3 regions of the Streptomyces sp. NPDC048254 genome follow, and region 1 is predicted to be linked to each of the others. Evidence: riboswitches for the same ligand, from Rfam matches in the RefSeq annotation. Region 1 holds a riboswitch; each other region holds the start of a gene.
What was found. Region 1 has a riboswitch for cyclic di-AMP ahead of ACGFZQ_RS49065 (C40 family peptidase). Riboswitches for the same ligand answer to the same signal wherever they lie in the genome.
Positions count from the first base shown of each region.

Region 2: linked by a shared signal. The riboswitch ahead of ACGFZQ_RS11965 (peptidoglycan DD-metalloendopeptidase family protein) and the one ahead of ACGFZQ_RS49065 (C40 family peptidase) in region 1 are both predicted to bind cyclic di-AMP.
Region 3: linked by a shared signal. The riboswitch ahead of ACGFZQ_RS41480 (M23 family metallopeptidase) and the one ahead of ACGFZQ_RS49065 (C40 family peptidase) in region 1 are both predicted to bind cyclic di-AMP.

Region 1 covers NZ_JBICZJ010000032.1:29,952-37,417, forward strand. Annotated here, with positions in the region: gene ACGFZQ_RS49055 (ATP-dependent Clp protease proteolytic subunit) at 89-724, shown strand; gene ACGFZQ_RS49060 (hypothetical protein) at 732-1,040, shown strand; cyclic di-AMP (ydaO/yuaA leader) riboswitch at 1,372-1,585, shown strand; gene ACGFZQ_RS49065 (C40 family peptidase) at 1,589-2,062, shown strand; gene ACGFZQ_RS49070 (ATP-binding protein) at 2,096-2,554, opposite strand; gene ACGFZQ_RS49075 (helix-turn-helix domain-containing protein) at 2,767-3,627, shown strand; gene ACGFZQ_RS49080 (DUF397 domain-containing protein) at 3,637-3,864, shown strand; gene ACGFZQ_RS49085 (8-amino-7-oxononanoate synthase) at 3,924-5,051, opposite strand; gene ACGFZQ_RS49090 (hypothetical protein) at 5,903-6,712, shown strand; gene ACGFZQ_RS49095 (RidA family protein) at 6,834-7,343, opposite strand; gene ACGFZQ_RS49100 (phosphotriesterase) at 7,340-7,466, opposite strand, start outside.
Region 2 covers NZ_JBICZJ010000003.1:505,507-512,972, reverse strand. Annotated here, with positions in the region: gene ACGFZQ_RS11995 (MBL fold metallo-hydrolase) at 1-693, opposite strand, end outside; gene ACGFZQ_RS11990 (Glu/Leu/Phe/Val dehydrogenase dimerization domain-containing protein) at 834-2,012, shown strand; gene ACGFZQ_RS11985 (helix-turn-helix domain-containing protein) at 2,082-2,684, opposite strand; gene ACGFZQ_RS11980 (GNAT family N-acetyltransferase) at 2,683-3,201, shown strand; gene ACGFZQ_RS11975 (TetR/AcrR family transcriptional regulator) at 3,244-3,846, shown strand; gene ACGFZQ_RS11970 (SGNH/GDSL hydrolase family protein) at 3,910-4,695, opposite strand; gene ACGFZQ_RS11965 (peptidoglycan DD-metalloendopeptidase family protein) at 4,934-5,896, opposite strand; cyclic di-AMP (ydaO/yuaA leader) riboswitch at 5,901-6,061, opposite strand; gene ACGFZQ_RS11960 (alpha-galactosidase) at 6,369-7,466, opposite strand, start outside.
Region 3 covers NZ_JBICZJ010000020.1:194,422-201,887, forward strand. Annotated here, with positions in the region: gene ACGFZQ_RS41465 (dihydrofolate reductase family protein) at 1-618, shown strand, start outside; tRNA gene ACGFZQ_RS41470 (tRNA-Met) at 675-748, shown strand; gene ACGFZQ_RS41475 (PP2C family protein-serine/threonine phosphatase) at 930-2,039, shown strand; cyclic di-AMP (ydaO/yuaA leader) riboswitch at 2,308-2,468, shown strand; gene ACGFZQ_RS41480 (M23 family metallopeptidase) at 2,476-3,519, shown strand; gene ACGFZQ_RS41485 (aldo/keto reductase) at 3,674-4,654, shown strand; gene ACGFZQ_RS41490 (PrsW family intramembrane metalloprotease) at 4,776-6,101, opposite strand; gene trmB (tRNA (guanosine(46)-N7)-methyltransferase TrmB) at 6,112-6,993, opposite strand; gene lhgO (L-2-hydroxyglutarate oxidase) at 7,048-7,466, opposite strand, start outside.

The DNA of each region.
Region 1 (7,466 bases):
ACACCCTCCCAAGGTTCTGTACGTCCTGTACGTTTCTTACGGAGAGTCCGGCCGCTGAGACAGCTCAGCCGCGAGGAGGGGTAACGCCATGACCCGACCGTCCGCCCGCTATGTCCTGCCCGAGTTCACCGAACGCACCAGCAGCGGGACGCGCACCCTGGATCCGTACTCGAAGCTGCTGGAGGAGCGGATCGTCTTCCTCGGCGCGCCCGTCGACGAGATCTCGGCCAACGACGTGATGGCGCAGTTCATGTACCTGGAGCACGCGGCTCCGGAGCGGGACATCTCGCTGTACATCAACTCGCCGGGCGGCTCGTTCAGCGCGATGGCCGCGATCTACGACACCGTCCAGTACGTCACCTGCGACGTGGAGACGATCTGCCTGGGGCAGGCCGGGGCGTCGGCCGCGGTGCTGCTCGCGGCGGGCACGCCGGGCAAGCGGTCCGTGCTGCCGGGTGCGCGCATCGTGCTCCAGCAGCCGTCGCTGCCGCAGCCGGTACAGGGCCAGCCGAGTGATCTGGCCATCCAGGCGGCGGAGTTGGACCGGATCCGCGCACTGCTCGAGGAGCTGCTCGTCCGGCACACCGGGCGGACACCGGCCCAGGTCAACCAGGACCTGGAGCGGGATCTGATGCTGGACGCGCCGGCGGCACTGGCGTACGGCCTGGTGGACCGGATCGTACCCAGCCGCAGGACCTCGCTCGGCCTGCCGGACGCGGGGTGAGCGGCCGATGCTGCCACCGGAGCTGCCTCCGCTGCCCGCGCTGACCCGCGCCGAGGGCGAGTTGATCGACCGTTATCTGGACGTGGTCGACCTGCTGGGCCGTATCAACCCGGCGCAGAACGAGGACACCTATCGTGGACTGCGCGCCGCGCAGGCGCTGGTGCGCGCCGCGTCCGAGCTGCGTGACGCACTCGCCCTGATGCATCGACGGGGCGAGACGGAGCTTCACGGGGACACGCTGGCACGGGCGTTGCGGGTGCTCGACGGTGAGCGCCGGACCGCGCGCGTCGCACTCCCGCCCGACTGCGTACGGTGACGCCCGGCGAAGTCCGCAGCGACGCGTCCACCGGTCGGCCGGGCCGGAGTTGAAACGACCCAAAGGAGTTACCGCCGTTCGGCGGAGGATGGCGTGGTTTTACCTGACCGCCGGGGCCGCTCAAGGTGCGTGCTCAAAGCTACCCGCGGAGGGCTTCGGCGCAGGTCCGGGGCTACGTCGGGCAGTTGACGACTAATCGAACACAGCGCTGTCCACCCGAACGGGTGGGTGGTGAGTAACCCCACAAATCTCCGGTTCCGTTGGGATTTTCGGACAGGCGTGAGTGAAGATCCCTGTCTGACGACAAGCCCCCGCCACAACGGCGAGGCGATCCGGGCGGACGCCGAGTCCTGCCGCCGCACGGATGCCCGGTCGACGGAAGTGGATCGGCAGGAGTGGAGGACCCAAGCACGACGGGTCGCCGGCACGGTCGCACCATGACCGGGCCGCGCAGCCCTTGGGGTGAAGCCGTGACAACGCGGCCGGGCAACTTCGCCAGCCCGAATCCGACAGGTCATCCTTCACAGGCGGCTGACGAAGGGTTGCGCATGACTGCGCTCAATCGTGTCCCGTCGCTGATGGCGCGGGCCGGCACGGCCTCGGCGCTCACCATCGCCGCCGTGGGCGGCTCCATCGTGATCCCGGGTGTCGCCTCCGACGCCTCGGCCGCCACGATGGGGACGAAAGCACTCCAGGTCGCGGCCTCGAAGAAGGGCTCGCCCTACAGGTGGGGTGCCACCGGGCCGAACCGGTTCGACTGCTCCGGGCTCACGCTGTACTCGTTCAAGAAGGCGGGCAAGAAGCTCCCGCGTACGGCGGCCCAGCAGTACAACAAGACCCGTCACATCTCGGCCGGCAACCGCAAGGCCGGGGACCTGGTCTTCTTCCACTCGGGTTCCAGCGTGTACCACGTCGGCATCTACGCCGGGAAGGGAAAGATCTGGCACGCCCCGAAGACCGGGGACGTGGTGAAGCTCCAGAAGATCTGGACGCGGAGCGTCTGGTACGGCCGGGTCAGCTGACCCACCCAGCGGCCGGCCGGCGGGAACTCGGGGCTACGGTTCCTGCTGGCCGGCGGCGGTGACCGTGCCGGCCGGGACTGCCCAGGGCAGTTGGATGAAGACGGTCTTGCCGCCCTCCCGGGTGGGGCGCACCCGGAGCTTGCCGCCGCACTCCGCGGTGAGCCAGCGGATGATGACCATGCCGCGCCCGTTGTCCTGCTGGACCGCGGCCGGGAGTCTCTTGGGGAAGCGCGGATGGCTGTCCGTGACGCCGATGCGCAGCTGTTCGTCACGGTCGAGGACGAGTCCCACCGTGAAGGTGGGTGACTGCCCGAAGGTGTGCTGCACCGCGTTGGTGGCGAGTTCGGAGACGATGAGGCGGATGGTGTCCGCGGTCTCCGTCTCCGGTGGCAGCCCCCATTCCGCGAGGATGCCCAGCACATAGGAGCGGGCCGCGGAGACCGAGGCGGGATCGCTCGGCAGAGTGATGGATGCTTCCAGGTGGTCTGCCATGGCGACGTCGTCCCTTTCCCACGGGACCGGAGCCCGACACGGTGCGGATGGTTCGAGTACGGTCCCGGACTGGTGCTTCTTCGTCAGACTGCCATTACCAGGGCGGTCAGGGGAGCGATCCACCAAGATATGCATATATCTGTCGCTCGATGCGGTGAACTCTGCGACCTCAGAGCGTATTTGGGCGGCCCGGAAGGAGTAAGGAGTAGCCCATGCAGAACGGTCCCGCGGTACGCCGCCGGAAACTGGGCGCCGAACTGCGCACACTGCGCACCGGCGCCGGCCTCACGAGCGGTGAGGCCGCCCGTCTGGTGGGCTGGCATCAGTCGAAAGTGAGCCGGATCGAGACCGGTGCCAGCGGTGTGAAACCGGCCGATGTGCGGTTACTCCTCGACGCCTACGGCGTGATCGAGGGGCAACTGCGCGAGTTGCTGCTGGTGTTGGCGGGGTCGGAGGACACCGCCGGGCGGCACCACTGGTGGCACGCCTATCGTGGGGTACTGCCGCCCACCTACCGGGATTTCATCAGTCTGGAGTCGCAGGCCAGCGCGATGCGCACGCTGGAGACCTCGGTCGTACCGGGGCTGCTGCAGACCCCCGAGTACGCGCGTGCCGTGACCCGGGCGGCCGTCGACGGGCTCGACGAGGAGGCCCTGGACGCCCTCGTGAAAGTGCGTCTGGCCAGGCAGGACGTCCTGCGCAACCATCCGCCGCTGGAGCTCAGCGCGGTGCTTGACGAGGCGGTGCTGCGCCGGGAGGTCGGCGGCCCCGGCGTGATGGCCCGACAGCTGGAGCGGCTGGTGGAGGCGGCCCGGCTGCCCCAGGTACGGCTCCAGGTGCTGCCGTTCTCGGCCGGGGCCCATATCGGCATCACCGGGCCTTTCGTAATCTTCTTATTTCCGAGCACTTCTGATCTGGATGTGGTTGTTCTCGACCAGTTGACGAGTAGCCTCTACCTCGAACGGAAAGAAGACCTCCAGGCCTACGCGGAGGCCTTCAACGCCCTTCAGGTCCACGCCCTTTCGCCCGAGGACTCGTTGGATTACATCGCCGGGATAGGTGACGGCGCGTAAGGAGGCACCATGACTGCACTGCCTCGGAACGTACCTTCAAGTGCTGATCTGCACGGACTGCGGTGGCTGCGCAGCAGCTACAGCACCGGAGCGAACAACTGCGTGGAGACGGCACGGCCGCGCTCCGGTCGGCTGACCGGACTGCTCGCCGTGCGCGACTCCAAGGATCCGGCCGGACCCGCGCTGCTCTTCTCCCCCGAGAGCTGGGTGGGTTTCGTGTCGGCGCTCACCGGCTGATCAGCCCGTAACCGACTCCGTATCCGCATTCGGTCAGGACCCGGCCGTGTCACGCCGACTCATGGTCGTGTCTCACCGATCACCTGTACAGCGCGTTCGATCTCGGCCCCGGAGAGGTCCGCCCGGGCGGTCAGCCTGAGCCGTGAGATGCCGTCCGGCACGGACGGCGGACGGAAACAGCCCACGGCCAGGCCTGCCGTACGGCAGTCGGCCGCCCAGCGCACGGCCCCCTCCGGGGACGGGGCCCGCACGGAGACCACCGCGGCGTCCGGACGCACCGCTTCCAGACCCGCGGCGGTCAGCCGTGCGTGCAGCTCCGCGGCCACCTCACGGGCCCGCACCGCACGTTCGGGCTCACGGCGCAGCAGCCGTAGCGCCGCCAGGGCCGCGCCCGCCGCGGCGGGGGCCAGGCCGGTGTCGAAGATGAAGGTCCGGGCCGCGTTCACCAGATGGTCGATCACCCGGGCCGGGCCGAGCACGGCCCCGCCCTGGCTGCCCAGCGACTTGGACAGGGTCGCCGTGACCACCACGTCCTCGGCGCCGGACAGCCCGGCCGCCTGCGGCGCGCCCCGCCCGCCGTCCCCGAGGACCCCGAGCCCGTGGGCGTCGTCCACGAGCAGCCCGGCGCCGCGCTCCCGGCAGGCCGCGGCCAGGGCGGCCAGCGGTGCCGCGTCGCCGTCCACCGAGAACACCGTGTCGGAGACGAGGACCGCGGGTCCCTCATGGGTGCCGAGCGCCTTGCGCACGGCGTCCGGGTCGGCGTGTCCGACGACCTGGGTGGCGCCCCGGGCCAGCCGGCAGCCGTCGATCAGGGAGGCGTGGTTGAGGGCGTCGGAGACGATCAGGGAGCCGTGCGGGCCGAGGGTGGTGACGGCGGCGAGGTTGGCGGCGTAGCCGGAGGAGAAGACCAGGGCCGCCTCGAACCCGCAGAATTCGGCCAGCTCGCGCTCCAGCTCGGTGTGGAGTTCGGTGGTGCCGGTGACCAGCCGGGAGCCGGTGGAGCCGCCGCCCCAGGTCCGGGCCGCCCCGGCCGCGCCCTCGGCGACCTCCGGGTGGTGGGCGAGGCCCAGATAGTCGTTGCTCGCCAGATCCAGCAGCGGCGAGTCGGCGGGACGGGGGCGCAGGGTCCGTACCAGTCCGGCGCGGCGGCGCAGTTCCGCCTGTTCGTCGATCCAGCCGAACGCCATGGCTCCTCCGGAGAATTTGTAGGCAGTGGACAGACCCTAGCGGGACCACCAGCCACCCACTGTGTGGCAATACCCACACCCAGAATTATCAGGCACAGGATCAACACAGGTCAGGGGCTGTATCACACCCTAGACTGAAGATCGTTTCTCACGGTCACCGTTGCCGCCCCGACAGCCGCACACCGCGTAGGACTGACAGGCCTGGCAGGCCGGGCTCGCAAGGCGGCAGCCGGTGCCGGGCAGGCACCGCGCTCAACCCACTGCGGCTGCGAACCGACGCCCCAGACTGTAGGTGCACAGCGCACGGATGCCGATGCCCTGACCACAGGGCGCTTCGGTCCCCCGGGAGCCGGACGACGGGCCGTCGCCGTCGGAGCCCCCGGAGCTGCCTCACTCCCCCGCCGGCCGATCCCGTCGGAATGTACGCCGCGAACTGCCCCGCCCAGTGACACCGTGGTCCAGCGTCAAGGCCGTCGTCGTCGAGGATGTACGCCTTGGCGAGGAGATCACTGAAGGCGTCGGCGGCGCGAGGGCCCCGCCCCGTCATCCATGAACACGTGCAGCGTCAACCTCATGTATTCAGCTATGAAAGTGATCTGACGTCCCGACAGGAGAAGGGTGCCTCCCACCTGCGATGATCTGACTGCTGAGATCAAGAACGTCGCGGAGAAGAGCCACCCAACAGGTGCAGGTTACCGAATGGGATCACCGGCTTGCCGTGCGGGCCGACGGCAAGAACCTGATCGGCCACGCGGGCGTGGTGCTGCTGCGGAAGGTCGCCGGCCGCACCGGCTTGGCCGCCGCGCTGAGTGCGGCGTTGCCGAAGGGCGCCGGGCCGGCGGGACCGGGGCATGGCGCTGGTCCAGCTGGCCTGTGCGATCGTGCGCGGCGCGACGAACGTCCTTCAGGCCGAGCAACTCCAGTACCACTGGCGTGCGGTGTTCGAGCGGCCGGTTTCGGACAGCACCCTGCGCCGCGCCCTGGCCGCGATCGACACCCCGGTCGCAGCCAGGGTGGAACGCGCCCGTGCCGCGATACGCCGCGTGGTGTGGACGCTGCTCGCCCTGCGGCCCGGCGGTTTCCCCTGGATCCGGGTGTGCGGCCGGGAGCTGACCGGCTGGTACGTCCTGGACCTGGATGCGGCCATCGTGACCTGCACCAGCCGCAAGGAAGGCGCGGCGGGCACCTTCAAGGGCAGCTTCGGTCACATGCCGCTGGGGGCGGGGGTGGCCAACACCCGTGAGTGCGTCGCCATGCTGCTGCGGCCCGGCAACGCGCCACCGAACGATGTCGACGACCACAAGAACGTCCTGGCCTCGGCGTTTCGGCAGCTCCCGCTGCCGCTGTGGTCGAAACTGCTGGTGCGGATCGACGGCGCGGCCTTCAGCCACGAGGTCCTGGACCATCTCCAGAGTCTGACCACCAGCCGGCGACGGGTGCGCTGGGTGACCGGCTGGGCCAGCAACGCCACGGACGAGCAGGCCATCGCGCACATCGTGCCCACCGCCATACCCAGCATCGAAGGTCCCCACCTGCTGAGGCGTCTCGGCGCAGCGCCGAGCGGTGGCCCCGACCGGCGTGTCGCCCCAGCCGGCCGCGGCAAGCAGGTCGTACCAGCCGGGACCGGCGCCGTAGGGCAGATGGCGGCGCTGAGCGCGTAGGCCAGGGCCAGACGCGGGAGCAGGGCGTGCACCTCGTCGGCGAGCCCGGCCGGGAGGCTCTCCCGGGGCTGAGAGTGCGCAGCACCGGGATCCAGGTGCGCCGTGAGCCTCCCCAGGAGGATCAATCCGTGTCGTCGGTCTCTGCTGTGAGCCACAGCTCGAAACAGTTCCGACGGGCCAGTTGCATCACTCCGATCGTGGCGCGGCCTGCCACGCCTGCGCGGGGACCGAAGACCTCGATGAGGAGGTCGGTGGCGCCGGAGGCGACCTGGTGGACGTCCTCGAAGTCGGCGGTGCACACGACGAAGCAGAGGGCACGGACCATGGAGGTGACCCTGTCGAGGGAGCCCAGGGCGAGCCGGATGCCTCCCAGAGCGTTGATCGCGGCGGCACGGGCGGCCTCCCGGCCCTGGCTGAGCGTGAGGTCGTCGCCCAGCCGGCCGGGGTGGAGGATGGTGCCGGTCCGGTCTTCCGGGGTGTACCCGCTGAGGAAGAGCAGGCGGCCGCTGCGGTGGAAGGCCTTGACGGTGCCGTAGCGGCCCCCGTACGGGGGATCACGGAAGTCGGGAATCTCCAGGCCGAGACGGGCGGCGCGGATCTCGGCGCTCTCGAGGTTCTCACCGGCGTTCACGGGCGGTCCAGCAGGCGTCGTGGAGTGGTGACGAGGATGCGGTGGACGGCCTCGGAACCGACCTGGCGTTCCAGAGCGGGTGCGATACGGCGGAAGAGGTGCTCGTAGCCGAAGCCTCCGTTG
Region 2 (7,466 bases), on a different contig from region 1:
GGTGTTGCGCAGTCCCCGGCCGCAGAAGTGACGGGCGGGAGTGGCCGTCAGGGTGAGCCCGCCGACCTTGGTCTCCTCGTGCCAGTCCAGCTCGCGCAGCCGGTCGGCGGGGACGCCCCAGTGTTCGAGGTGGGCGCCGACGCCGAGCGGCACCGCGAAGAGGGTGTCCGTGCCGGCCAGCGCCTTGATGGTGGGCAGGTCGAGGTGGTCGTAGTGGTCGTGCGAGATGACCACCACGTCGACCGGGCCGAGCGCGGCCAGCGGCAGCGGCACCGGGTGCAGCCGTTTGGGCCCGGCGAACGGGAACGGGGAGCAGCGCTCGCCCCAGACGGGGTCGAACAGGACGCGGTGCCCGTCGATCTCCGCGAGCACGCTGGAGTGCCCCATCCAGGTCACCCGCAGCCCGCTCGCGGCGGGCCGGGCGAGGTCGGCGACCGTGGTGGCGTGTACCGGGACGGTGCCCCGGGGAGCGCGGCGGACGCGCTGCTCCTTCTCGAAGTAGATCTTCGCGAAGTCCAGCATCGAGCCCGAGGGGCGGGTGCGGGCGGTACCGCCGGGGTTCTGGAAGACACCGCCCTTGAAGTGCGGTGAGCTCTGGATGCGGGCCATGCGCTCGCCGCTGGGGTCCACGCCGAAGGCAGCGGGCCGCAGCTCGCGCAGCCCGGAGCTCAGGGAACGCAAACGGGGGGACACGGGTACCTCCAGTGGTGTGGCCGAGGTCCTCCATTATGGTCGGCCCCTCGGGTGGTCGGCGTTGACACCCTGCCGCCCAGCTCCTGATACTGACCCACTGTTCAGTAACACCCTCGTTCACGAACCTCTCGGGAGCCACCATGGCCGCTCCACTGATGTCTCTCGTCTGGACCGACCACATCACCGGCCGGCAGGGCTTCCTGGTCGTCGACCGCCTGGTGCGGGGCGTGGCCAGCGGCGGTCTGCGGATGCGGCCGGGCTGCACCCTGGAGGAGGTCACCGGGCTGGCGCGCGGCATGACGATGAAGGAGGCCCTGCACTACAGCCCCGAGGGCCGCTACATCCCCCTGGGCGGCGCCAAGGGGGGCATCGACTGCGATCCGCAGGATCCGGGGTCGTACGCCCTGCTGGTCCGCTATCTGCGTGCCATGCGGCCGTATGTCGAGAGCTTCTGGACCACCGGCGAGGACCTCGGGCTCACCCAGGACCTGGTGGACCGGGCGGCCGTCGAGGCGGGGCTGGTCTCCTCGATCCAGGCCGTGTATCCGCTGCTGGACGACGAGGCGGCGGCCCGGCGCCGGCTGGCGGACGCCTTCGCCATCGAGGTGGACGGGATCGGTCTCGACGAGTTGGTCGGCGGCTGCGGGGTCGCCGAGTCGGCGCTGACCGCTCTGGACCGGGCCGGGGTGCCGTACCCGGGGACGCGGGTCGCGGTGCAGGGGCTGGGCACGATGGGCGGGGCCACCGCGCGGTTCCTCGCCCGCGCGGGGCTCACGGTAGTGGCCGTCGCCGACGTCAAGGGCACGATCGCCAACCCGGCGGGCCTGGACGTCGAGGCGCTGCTGCGCGCGCGGGACGCGTACGGCACCGTCGACCGCGCGGTGCTGCGCCCCGGCGATCTCGAGCTGCCGGGCGACGCCTGGCTGTCCGCCGACGCGGAGGTGCTGGTGCCGGCGGCGGTGTCCTACGTCGTCGACGCGGCCAACGAGCACCTGGTCACCGCGCGCTGGATCGTGGAGGCGGCCAACATGCCCGTGCTGCCCGAGGCGGAGGAGCGGCTCGCGGCTCGCGGAGTGACCGTGCTGCCGGACGTGGTGGTCAACTCGGGTACCAACGCCTGGTGGTGGTGGACCCTGTTCGGTGACATCGGCCCGGTCGCGGACGAGGCGTTCGCCCACACCCGCCGCTCGATGCGGGCCCTGGTGGAGCTGATGCTGGATCGCGCGGACTCCGACGGCACGACCCCGCGTGCCGCGTCCCACGCGCTGGTGAGCGACCGGCTGCCGGTGATCACGGAACGGTTCGGCTGGTACCGCTGAGGGGACGGGTGCTCAGCGGCGCCCGCGCCCTGGAGCGAGGCCACGAGGGCCGGCGGGAAGGCGCCGTACTCACGGCTGTGCGTCGCGGGTGAGGACGACGGCGTAACGGCACTCGGCGTCCGTGGTGTTGGCGAAGACACGCTCGGCGGGCGGGCCGAGTTCGACGGTGTCGCCGGCGTCGAGTTCGTGGGCCGTGTCGCCGTCGTGGAAGGTCAGATGGCCGTCGAGGACCCAGACGAGCTGTCGTACGAAGGCGAAGGCGGCGGCCGGGTAGGGCACCCGGGCTCCGGCGGGCAGGCGGATCTCGGCGATCTCCGCCGGGAAGCGCGGTCCGGTGATCTGGCGGCGCCGGTAGCCGGTGCCGGGGTCGCGCCACTCGGCCGCCTCGGCGCCGCGCCGCACCCCCGCGGTCTCGGCCATGGTGTCCTGGCCGCCTTCGGCGAGGGTGAGCAGGGACGCGACGCTCAGCTGGAACGCGGCGGACAGCTTGCCGAGGACGACGGCGGTGGGGCTGCTCTCGCCGCGTTCGATCCGGCTGATCATCGCCGGGGAGACACCGGACGCGTCCGCGAGCTGCGCCAGGGTCCAGCGACGGCGTTCCCGCTCGGTGCGGACGCGGGCCGCGATCCGTGCCGCCAAGGAGTCCGCCGACGGATCTACTATGTTGGACATGGATCCAATATACGAGAGAGACGGGACGGTGACGGTCCGCCCGGCCCGCCCCGGTGACACGGAGGCCGTGCGCGCGATCCGCAACCACGCGATCGAGCACTCGACGGCACTGTGGACCGAGACCCCGCAGTCCCCCGTCGAGGGAGCGGCCTGGCTCGCCGTCCATCTGGCGCGCGGCTCGGCGTTCGTGGCCGAAGTGGCCGGCGAGGTGGCCGGATTCGCGGTGTACGGGCCGTGGCGGGAGCTGGACGGCTACCGGCACACCGTGGAGGACTCGGTCTACGTCCGCGAGGACCGGCACGGACTCGGCATCGGCTCGGCGCTGCTGGGCGCCCTCATCACCGCGGCGCGCGCGGCCGGCCACCACATCGTGATCGCGGGCATCGAGGCGGAGAACACCGCGTCGGTCCGGCTGCACCAGCGGTTCGGTTTCGAGCATGCCGGCACCGTCCGGGAGGTGGGCACCAAGTTCGGCCGCTGGCTGGACCTCACGCTCATGCGGCTGCCGCTGGCCTGAGACGGCACCGCGCGCGGGGGTACGACCGATTAGGGTGACCGCGTGGCGAGAGTGCGGTTGAGTGTGGCCGAGCGGCGGGAGGAACTGCTGCGGGCCGCCATCGAGCAGATCGAGGCGCGGGGCGTGGCGGCGGTACGGATCGCCGATGTCGCCTCGGCCCTCGGGGTGAGCAACGCCCTGGTGCTGTACCACTTCTCGACGAAGGAGAAGCTGGTCGCCGCCGCCTTCGCCTACGCCGCCGAGGACGACCTGACGCATCTGCGCAAGCTGCTGGGCCGAGGTACGTCGGCGTCCCGCCGGCTGCGGGCGGCGGTGCGCTGGTACGCGCCGACCGGGCAGGCCAAGGGCTGGCGACTGTGGATCGAGGGCTGGGCGGTGGCACTGCGCGAGCCCGCCCTGCGGGAGGTCACCAAGAAGCTGGACCAGCAGTGGAAGGCGGCGATCGCGGAGGTCATCGCCGAAGGGGTGGCGGCCGGCGAGTTCCGGTGCCCCGACCCCACGGCCGCGGCGCTGCGGCTGACCGCCCTGCTCGACGGGCTCGCCGTCCAGCTCACCTCGTATCCGGGCGCCCTGTCGCGCTCCCGGGCGCAGGAGTGGGTCGACGAGGCGCTGGCGCGCGAACTGGGGCCGGCCGAGGAGCAGTAAGGGGCGGCTCACCAGGCTGCCGCCCCTTACGCGCGTGCCGCCCCTCACGCGCTCTTCCCGCCCTCAGGCCACGGAAGCGATCCGCATCTTGATGTCGTCCGGGGAGAGCGCTCCCTTGGCCGTCACGTGGTCGCCCGACGACTCGCCGCGCAGCCGTCGTCCGATCCACGGCACCAGGTACTCACGGGCCCAGTGCACGTCGTCGCGGCGAACCTCCAGAGTGCCGCGGGGCGGCAGCGGCGGCCACGGCTGGTCCGGGTCGGCCGGCACCTCGACGCCGAGCGCCTGGCCGGCCCGCAGCGCCACGCGGGTGTGCCCCTCGGGAGACAGGTGCAGCCGGTCGCCGTCCCAGGCCCGCCGGTCCTGCACGGTCTTCAGGGACCACAGGTCGAGGACCGGGCAGCCGTACCGGTCGGCGACGGCCCGGACATGGCCGTTGTAGGTGGCGATCTTGCCGCGCAGATGCTTGAGGACGGGCACGCCCCGGGTGTCGAACCCGGTGGTCACCAGAACCGTGCCGACGGCCTCGGTCAGTTGGGCCACGGCCCGCTCGAACCGCTCGGCCACCTCGTCGGGATCGGTGCCGGGGCGGATGATGTCGTTGCCGCCCGCGGAGAAGGAGACCAGGTCCGGGGCGAGTTCCAGGGCCTGCGGCACCTGGTCCGCCACGATCTGGTCGAGCAGTTTCCCGCGCACCGCGAGGTTGGTGTACTCGAAGTCGCCCTCGGGCTGCCGGTCCGACAGCAGAACCGCGAACCGGTCCGCCCAGCCGACGAACGCCCCGTCGGGGCCAGGGTCGCCCACGCCCTCGGTGAAGCTGTCCCCCACCGCCACGTACGACCCGATCACTGATGCATTGTCACTCTTCGAATCGTCTGCCACGTCGGACCATGATTCACCTTCGACTGTGACCTACGCGACCGTAATAAGGGCTTGACGAACGGTGAGATAAGACACGCCTAAATACTCGACCAAGCCAGGAATAAGCCTCCGAACAGTGGTGTTGAAGCGTCGATCGCCCGAAGGCCGGACCCGGGGATCGGGGGTCCGGCCTTCGGAGTGCGTGTCAGATCAGCGGGGTTCAGGGTCAGCCGACGGCGAGGCCCTTGGAGCGGAGGTAGCCGACCGGGTCGATGTCGGAGCCGTAGTCGGGGGTGGTCCGGATCTCGAAGTGGAGGTGCGGGCCGGTGACGTTGCCGGTGGCACCGGAGAGGCCGACCTGCTGGCCCGCGGTCACGGTCTGGCCGACCGAGACGGAGAGCGCGGAGAGGTGGCCGTACTGCGCGTAGTAGCCGTCGGCGAGCCTGATGACGACCTGGTTGCCGTAGGCACCGCCCCAGCCCGCCGTGACGACCGTGCCCGCGCCGACGGCCTTGACCGGGGTGCCGGTCGGGACGACGAAGTCGACGCCGGTGTGGTAGCCGCTGGACCACATGCCGCCGGCCACGTGGTAGCCGGTGCCGACGGTGCCCCCGGCGACCGGGAGGGTGAATCCGGAGGCGGTCGTCGTCGACGCGCCCGAGGAGAAGGCCGTGTTCGAGGACGACGACGAGGAGGGGGCGGAGGACTGCGAGTCGGGCCGCGGCTGGGACCGCGTATCGGACCAGGAGTCCGAGGTCGGGGTCTCCGTGGTCGCGGCGTGGCGGCCGCCGAGCGTGAGCTTGAGACCGGGGTGGATCAGCGAGGGGTTGTCGCCGACCGCCTGCCGGTTGTCGGCGTAGAGCCGGTGCCAGCCGCCGTTGACGTTGTGCTCGCGGGCGATCTTCGAGAGATAGTCGCCGGGCACCACCGTGTAGACGCGGTGCGCGGAATCGCCGGTGCCGGAATCCTGAACGGCGGACTTCTGGGCGGCGGCCTTTCGCGCAGCCGTCTTCTCGACGGTCGGCAGCGACTGCGTGGCCTTTTCGGAAACGGACTGCGAGGTGAGCGCGTGGGCGCCGGTGGCCCCCATGAGCGGCAGAGCCAGCGCGGCGCCACCGGTTCCGGCGACGGCCATCGAGCGGGTGAAACGCTGGGTCTTGGGGCGGCGGTGCTTACCCTTCGCGGGCATGACGCATTCCTCTCCGGCGCCTGCGGGGTGAGCTGTCGGGTTCGGGCTGGAGCTGCCCGGCCACGCGGGAAGACGTGGCTGCACCCCTAGCCGTCCCGGGAACCGGAACAGGCGGTCATACCTGGTGGGTCCCCCGCTCCTGCCGGGCACGGGTGAGTGTGTGTGGGGACTCCGGACGGCGGCAGGATTCGGCGTTCCGTCCGGATGCGTGGCGAACGTAAGCGAGTAGGACGTACGTAAACAAGCGGTCGGTTCCGTCTGTCCGAGTTTCGCTTGATCCGTTACGGGAATCCCGGTCACCCTCCGTGAATTCCCGTCTTACGCATTTCTCCAATCCCCTTGAAAAGCACCGGAATTACGTGAACATGACGCGCGACGGACGGTCACGAATATGACGCTCCTCACGCACGTCACGCCACGTCCCCTTATTCCGCACGGAGTTGCAATTAAGGCGCTATATCGGACAGAAGGCTCAGATGCGACGCAGCCGGAGAACCGTCGCATCCAGGTCGCCGCGCAGCTCGGTGCGCAGCCCGTGGTGCAACAGAACGGCACCTCGATGCACTTCACCCGTTTCACGGCATTCGTACGACGCCGTCGGGTCGAGGCCCCGCAGGCGCAGCGCCGGCATCGGCTCGCCGTAGCTCTGCGCCTGGAGCCAGGCGAGGACCACGGTCTCGTCGCCGAGCGTGTACTGCACCGCGCTGAGCCCGCCGGCCGGCGGCCGCAGCCGGAACTGGTCGCCGCGCTGCACCAGGGGCCTGATGTCCTTGTAGAGCTCCACCCAGCGGCCGGCCTCGGCGAGCTCCTCCTCGGTCCACTGCGAGAGGTCGCCGCCAACGCCGAGCGCCCCGGCCATGGAGCTGACGAAGCGGAAACGCAAGCTGCTGACCCGGCCGTTGAGCTGGTGGTTCGGGCTGTCGGTGACCCAGGCGGACATCACCCGGGCCGGGTGGATCTGACTGAAGCCGTGCTGGATGGCGAGCCGGTCCAGCGGGTCGGTGTTGTCGGAGGTCCACACCTCGTCGGTACGGCTCATGATGCCGAGGTCGATCCGGCCGCCACCGCCGGAGCAGGACTCGATGGCGACGTTCGGGTGGGCCGCCCGGATCCGGTCGAGCAGGGCGTACAGCCCGCGGACGTGGTCGACCCACAGCCGCTGCGGGTACGGCTCGCCGGGCCAGCCCGCGTCGGTGAAGCAGCGGTTGAAGTCCCACTTGACGTAGTCGATCGGGGCACTGGACAGCAGGGTGTCGAGCTGCTCCCAGAGGTACTCCTGGACGTCCTCGCGGGCGAGGTTGAGGACGAGCTGATTGCGCAGTTCCGTCCGCTTTCGTCCCTGCTGGTACTGCACCCAGTCGGGGTGCGCGCGGTACAGGTCGCTGTCCGCGTTGACCATCTCGGGCTCGACCCAGATGCCGAACTGCATGCCGAGGGCGTGTACGTAGTCGGCGAGGGGCTTGAGGCCCTTGGGGAAGCGGTCCGGGTTGGGCGTCCAGTCGCCGAGGCCCGCGCGGTCGCTGGTGCGGGCACCGAACCAGCCGTCGTCGACCACGAACAGCTCGACGCC
Region 3 (7,466 bases), on a different contig from region 1:
CTCCAGCTGGTCCTGGCCCCGCTCTTCGTCGGCGACCCGAAGGCATCGCGCCTGTTCGGCCCGGGCGGGTACCAGGCCGGGCGGCTGCGGCTGCTGGAGAGCCGCCGTATCGAGGACGTCGTCCTGATGCGGTACGAGCCCACCGCGCCCGGCGCGGGTGCGACGGCGTCCGCCGCGGACCGGCACTGGCTGCGGCTCGCCTGCGAGCTGGCGGCGGACTGCCCGCCCTCTGGGACCGCGTTCAGCGTCGGCGCGGTGGTGGTCGCGGCCGACGGCACGGAACTGGCCCGTGGCCACTCCCGGGAGGCCGGTGACCCCGTCGTCCACGCGGAGGAGGCGGCCCTGGCCAAGATCCCCCCGGCCGACCCCCGGCTGGCCACGGCCACCGTCTACACCAGCCTCGAACCCTGCACCCACCGCGCCTCCCGGCCGCACCCCTGCGCCGAGCTGATCCTCCGGGCCGGGGTACGGCGGGTGGTGACGGCGTGGCGCGAGCCGGACACCTTCGTCGAGGCGGCCGACGGGACGGGGATGCTGCGGGAGACGGGGGTGGCGGTGCTGGTGCTGGACCAGTACGAGGACCTGGCGAAGACCCCGAACGCGCACCTGCTGGGCTGACCTCCCTCAACCCGTGTGACTCTCCCCCTTCGGATGGCGTATGCTGGTGTCAACGACGCGGGGTGGAGCAGCTCGGTAGCTCGCTGGGCTCATAACCCAGAGGTCGCAGGTTCAAATCCTGTCCCCGCTACTGAAGAATCAGGGCCGGAATCCAAGAACGAGGATTCCGGCCCTGAGTCGTATACCGGGTCCTATACCGGCACGTGTTCCACATCACATCCGTCCGCACTCATCCGCCCGGCCCACACCACTCGCCGCCGCTCGCTCGCAACCGCAAACCTGGACGGACACGCATTGGACACCTGGGACATATGGGGAGTCGCACCGTGGCCCCTGGAGAGGCGCAGGAGGACGGGTCCGCAGCCGTCCGCACCCTGGCCCGCTTCCTGCCCGTCCTGCTGATCGTCGCCGGCGTCTGCTACGACTTCCTCACCCCGAGGGCCTTCACGGCCGTCCCGTTCTTCACGGCCGCCCCGCTGATCGCCGCGCCCCTCACCTCGCTGCGCACCACCGTCCTGACCGGCCTCGCCTCCTTCCTCGCCGCCTACGCCGTGCACGCCCGCTTCGACTTCGGCCCGAACGTCGACACGGTCACCGAGGTCCTCACCGTGGTCACCGTCGCCGCCCTCGCCGCCGGCATCAACCGGATCGTGCGCCTCGGTGACCAGCGCCTGGCCTCCGCCCGCGAGATCGCCGAGGCCGCCCAGCGGGCGGTCCTGCCCGAGCCCGCCGAGCGGATCGGCGGCTTCGAGATCGCGGCCCGCTACGAGGCGGCCCAGGAGGGCGCCTTCATCGGCGGTGACCTGTACGCGATCCAGGACACCCCGTACGGCGTGCGGCTGGTCGTCGGCGACGTCCGCGGCAAGGGTATGGGTGCGGTCGCCGCCGTCGCCGTGGTCATCGGCGCGTTCCGGGAGGCCGCCGAGCAGGAGGCCACGCTGGAGGCGGTGGCGGGGCGGCTGGAGCGGGCGCTGGCCCGCGAGGGCGTCCGGCGCGGCGGCCTCGACGCGGTCGAGGGGTTCACCACCGCCGTACTCGCCGAACTCCCGCGCGGCGACGGCACGGTGCGGGTCGTCAACCGCGGCCATCCGCCGCCCCTGCTGCTGCACGGCGACGGCAAGGTGTGCCCGGTACGGGGGCCCGAGGCCGCGCTGCCGCTCGGGATGGCCGAGTTGGGGGCCTGGCCGGACCGGGCCGCCGAGCACGCGTTCCCGAGCGGGGCCACGCTGCTGCTGCACACCGACGGCCTCTCCGAGGCGCGGGACGCGCACGGCCGGTTCTACGACCCCGAGCGGCGGCTGGCCGGCCGTGTCGTCACCGCCCCCGGCGCGCTGCTGGCCCGGCTCGCGGCCGAGGTGCGCCGGCACACCGGCGGTGGCATGACGGACGACATGGCGCTGCTCGCCGTACGACGGCCCTGAGCGCGATCACCCCGCCGTTCTGGGGATTGTCACCCTCGGTGCGCGGACGACCGCCCTCCGCATAACGTCTGAGTCACCATCAAAACGCGTGTGACTCCTGAGCTGGACAGAACGCAGGGTCAAGTCGACCGTTTTTGACCGTTCATGGCGGTTAAGTCCAAGCTTTGAAAGCTTAATGATCAAGGCGAACAGCTTGGAATCTGGCAGCCGGGTCTATTAACGTTCGATAACGCAGCGCGGTCGTCCCAGCCGTCACCCGCGACGGCTCCGCGCGCACGCGCCGAATCCCGCAAGGGAACCGGGGAACCACCACCTTGGGGTGAATCGCACGGCTGCCGCCGGGTACGAAACGGCCGGTATACGCGCGTAGGAGACCTTCCCGCTCCGAACCCGTCAGCTAACCCGGTAGGCAGCGGAAGGAAAGGAGTGCGCCCGCGTGGCGTCCAACCGGCCTGCTCCGACAGCCCCGTTCGTGCCCAGCCAGCGTCAACCCGAGACCTTCGGCTACGGCGCCTACCGCACCGACGAGGGCCCCTGGGAGGAGTGGAACCCCACCGAGGAGTCCCTCGCCCCGGTACGCGGCCGGCACCGGGTCGCCAAGCAGCGCGGCGGCGGACTCGCCCGCAGCTCCACGGTCCTCGGCGTCGGCGTCATCGCCGCCGTCGGCGCGGGCGGCATGGCCAGCGCCAACACCGGCAAGCCGCCGGTCTCCATCTCCCTGCCCGACCTGCCGTCCTCCGTCGACTCCCTGCTCGGCGAGGACGGCGGCCACCAGGCCGTCCAGACCGCGCTCAGCAGCGTCACCACGACGACCGCCACCGACTCGGACTCCTCCGACTCCTCGGCCGACGCCGGTGAGGCGCTGCGCAGCCGGATCATCGCCCAGGCCGAGCAGCAGCAGACCCAGCTCGACGTCAAGGCCACCGCCAAGGCCGTGGCCGCCGCCGACAAGGCGGTCTCCGACGCGGAGGCCAAGGCGGAGAAGGCGGCGGCCGCCAAGGCCGCCGACGCCAAGGAGCAGGCGCAGGCCGCCGAGAAGGCGCAGGCCGAGCAGAAGCGGCTCGCCGCGCTGGCCAAGCAGTACACGCTGCCGGTCGTCTCCTACACGATCACCGGCACCTTCGGGCAGGCCGGCTCGATGTGGGCCTCCGGCTACCACACCGGGCTCGACTTCGCCGCTCCCACCGGCACGATCATCAAGGCCGTGCACAGCGGCACCGTCACGGAGGCCGGCTGGGCCGGCTCGTACGGCTACCGCACCATCCTCACCCTCGACGACGGCACCGAGCTGTGGTTCTGCCACCAGTCCTCGATCGGCGTCAAGGTCGGCCAGAAGGTCGCCACCGGTGACGTCATCGGCCGCGTCGGCGCCACCGGCAACGTCACTGGCCCGCACCTCCACCTGGAGGTCCACCCCGGCGGTCAGGCCACCGGCATCGACCCGATGACCTGGCTGCGCGGCAAGGGCCTCAACCCCTGACGGACCCCACTGATCCCCGGCGGCCCTGACGACAACCCCCCGACGTCAGGGCTGCCGGTTCGGTGTGTCCACGGGCCCCGGGTGCATTCCGCTTTTACGAGAACTTCGCGTTGCGTCGGCATGGGCGCACCGGCAGCCGGTGTTGAACTGAGGCATGACGCCTTCTTCCGGTTCTTCCGGTTCTTCCGCTTCCCGCTCCCTCCGTAAGCTCGGCTCCTCCGACCTGGAGGTCTTTCCGCTCTGCCTGGGCGGCAACGTCTTCGGCTGGACCGCCGACGAGGCCGCCTCCTTCGCCGTCCTCGACGCGTACACGGCCGCCGGCGGCAACTTCGTGGACACCGCCGACTCGTACACGGCCTGGATCGAGGGCCACAAGGGCGGCGAGTCCGAGACCGTCATCGGCAAGTGGGTCAAGGCGCGCGGCAACCGCGACGACGTCGTGATCGCGACGAAGGTCAGCCAGCACCCCGACTACCCGGGCCTGTCGGGCGCCAACATCAAGGCCGCCGCCGACGCGTCCCTGCGCCGCCTGGGCACCGACTACATCGACCTGTACTACACCCACTTCGACAAGCCCGAGATCCCGGTCGAGGAGATCATCGGCGCCCTGGACGAACTGGTGCGGGCGGGCAAGGTCCGGCACATCGCCGCCTCCAACATCACCGCCGAGCGGCTCCAGGAGTCCCTGGACCTCTCCGACCGCGAGGGCCTCGCCCGGTACGTCGCCCTCCAGCCCCACTACAACCTGGTCTCCCGCGACACCTACGAGGGCCCCCTCCAGGAGCTGGCCTCCCGCACCGGCCTCGCGGCGGTCCCGTACTTCTCCCTGGCCGCCGGCTTCCTCACCGGCAAGTACCGCCCCGGCACGACGGTCGACAGCGCCCGCGCGGGCCGCGCTGCCCAGTACCTGGAGACCGAGCGGGGCCGGCAGGTCCTGGCCGCCCTGGACGAGATCGCCGAGGCCCACTCCGCCCCGGTCCCCACGGTCGCCCTGGCCTGGCTGGCGGCCCAGCCCACCGTCACGGCCCCCATCGCCTCGGCCCGCACCCTGGACCAGCTCCCGGCCCTGCTGGGCGTGGCGGACCTGGAGCTGACGGAGCAGGAACTGACCCGGCTCACGGCGGCTTCCGCCTGACGGCCGCTTTCCCGCCAGGGCCTGTGCGGCGGATCAGGTCGCAGGAGAACAACGGCACATCATCAGCGCCGGTGAGTCCCGCGTCTGCGGCATGATCTGCCGGACAGGCCCTAACCCGGCCCTAACCCCGGTACGGGTTGTAGGACGGATACGGCACAGCCGCCCCGTACCACCCGGGTGCCCCGTAGGCCGGTGGCGCGTAGCCCGGCCAGCCGTTCGGGGCGGCTGTGCGGGCCGCGTAGTCGAGGGCGGGGCGGACCAGTTCGCGTCGGCTGCGCAGCTCCGTCAGCAGCTGCCGCTCCCGCACCACGAAGTCGGCGCCCGCCCGCCCCCGCTGCCCCCGGCGGCGCAGCAGGGCGAGCGTCGTCGCGTACGCCTCGTACTCGGCGACCGCCCGCCCGGCCGGCTTGCCGAAGTGGTACGCGGCGTACTCCCTGGCCATCTGCCGCGCCCGCATCGACCCCAGGACGAACGGCTCGGCCGCCCCCAGCCACCCGGCGTACACATACGCCGGCAACTCCTCCCGTACGGTCCGCAGCTCCCGCTGCCGTGTCCAGATCGCCAGCCAGGTCAGCAGCCCGAACACCGGCACCATGAACGTGCCGTACACGGCGAAGAACCCGTACTGCCCGAAGGTCGACGACCCGTTCCAGAACGCGTGCATGCTCATCGCGAGCAGCATTCCGGCGAGCGGTACGAGAACGCGCCGCACCCGCTGCGCCTCCCCGGAGAACGCGGCGATGCCGAACCCTATGCCGGTGAGGACGGTGAACAGGGGGTGCGCGAAGGGGGACATGACGATGCGCACGAAGAACGTCGCGGCGGTGACGGAGGCGATGCCGGTGTCGCCGCTCAGCTGGTCGGTCCCGAAGGCCGTACCGAGGTAGAGGATGTTCTCGGTGAACGCGAAGCCGGTGGCGGTGACCCCGGCTATCACCACCCCGTCGACGATCCCGGTGAAGTCCCTTCTGCGGAACAGGAAGACCAGGAGCACGGCCGCGGCCTTGGCGGACTCCTCGACGACCGGCGCTATCACGGTCGCCCCGAGCGTGTCCGCGCTGCTCGGATCCGCCGTCGCCGTCGCTATCCACCGCGTCGCGAAGCTGTTGGCGACGATCGCTATCAGCGCGGCCGCACACGCCCCCCAGGCGAACGCGAACAGCAGGTTCCGCCAGGGCCCGGGCTGGACCCGGTCGAGCCAGCGGAACGCGCCTATGAGCAGCGGCACGGGCAGCACCGCCAGGCCGAGCCCGACGAGAAAGCCCTCCGTGCCCGTCTGCTCCCGCACCAGCGCGAGGATGACCAGGCCGGAGAGGGCGAGCAGGGTGCTCAGCGCCCCGTACCGCACCCAGCGCCGCTGCCACCAGCGGGGATGCCGCAGCCCGTCGCCGGCGGGGTCCGGGGGATACGACGGGTACGACGGGTACGGCGGCGGGAAGGTGGCCACGGCATCGACCCTAACGAGGTGACTCCAGTCGGTGCTGATCGCCCTGCTGCACCGGATGCTGTACGCGACGGAAGAGCAGATCGTTCACCACATGTCCCTTGTCCAGCCCCTGCCCCTCGAAACGGGTCAGCGGCCGGTACCCGGGACGCGCCGCGAAACCGCCCCCGGTCTGGGTGTTCTCGAACGCCGGGTGCGCGTCGAGCACTTCGAGCATCTGCTCGGCGTACGGCTCCCAGTCCGTCGCACAGTGCACGATCGCCCCCGGCCTGAGCCGGGTCGCGGCGAGGTCGAGGAACTCGGGCTGGATCAGCCGCCGCTTGTGGTGCCGCTTCTTGGGCCAGGGGTCCGGGAAGTACACCCGCAGCCCGTCCAGCGAGTCGGGCGTGAGCATCTCCCGGAGCAGGATGATCGCGTCCCCGTTGCCGACCCGGATGTGGGACAGCCCGTTCTGGTCGGCGAGGTTGAGCAGGTTCCCCTGCCCCGGCGTGTGCACGTCGACGGCGAGGATGTTGGTGTCCGGGTCCCCGGCGGCCATCTGCGCGGTCGCCTCACCCATCCCGAACCCGATCTCCAGGACGACGGGGTTGCCGTTGCCGAACAGCTCACCGAGATCGATGACGTGCTGACCGTCGATGTCCAGCCCCCACTTGGGCCACAGCCGCTGCAGGGCGTCGGCCTGCCCGGCGGTCACCCGGCTCCGCCGTGGCTGGAAGCTGCGGATCCGCCGCTCGAAGTGCGATCCGGCCGGATCCGCGCTGGGCCCGTCCGGGAACCGCGGCTCCCCCTTGACCCGGGTGTGCCGGACGGACACACCGGGAGCATGCGGGGAGCCCACGCCGGGGACGGTCTCGGCGGGCCGGGGGGTCTCTGGGGCATTGAGCGAGTCAGACACAGTGGAGTCGATTTTACGGCCCGTGCGGGACGGGGTGGCCGGGTCGGGCCCGGGTCACACCGAGCCCAGCATCTCCAGTGCCCGGCGCGCCACCTCCCGCCCGATCGGCAGCGAGGCCGTCGCCGCCGGCGAGGGCGCGTTCAGCACGTGCACGGTCCGGGCGCCCTCCTTGATCAGGAAGTCGTCGACCAGCGAGCCGTCCCGCAGCACGGCCTGCGCCCGCACCCCGGCCGCCGCCGGCACCAGGTCCGCTTCCGTCACGGCCGGCAGCAGCCGCCGTACGGCCGCCGTGAACGCCCGCTTCGACACCGACCGCCGCAGCTCCCCGCCCCCGTACCGCCAGTGCCGCCGCGCCAGCGCCCACGCCCCCGGCCAGGCCAGCGTGCCCGCGATCTCCCGGGGCCGTACGACCCCCCACCCGTACCCCTCCCGGGCCAGCGCCGGCACCGCGTTGGGCCCGATGTGCACGCCGC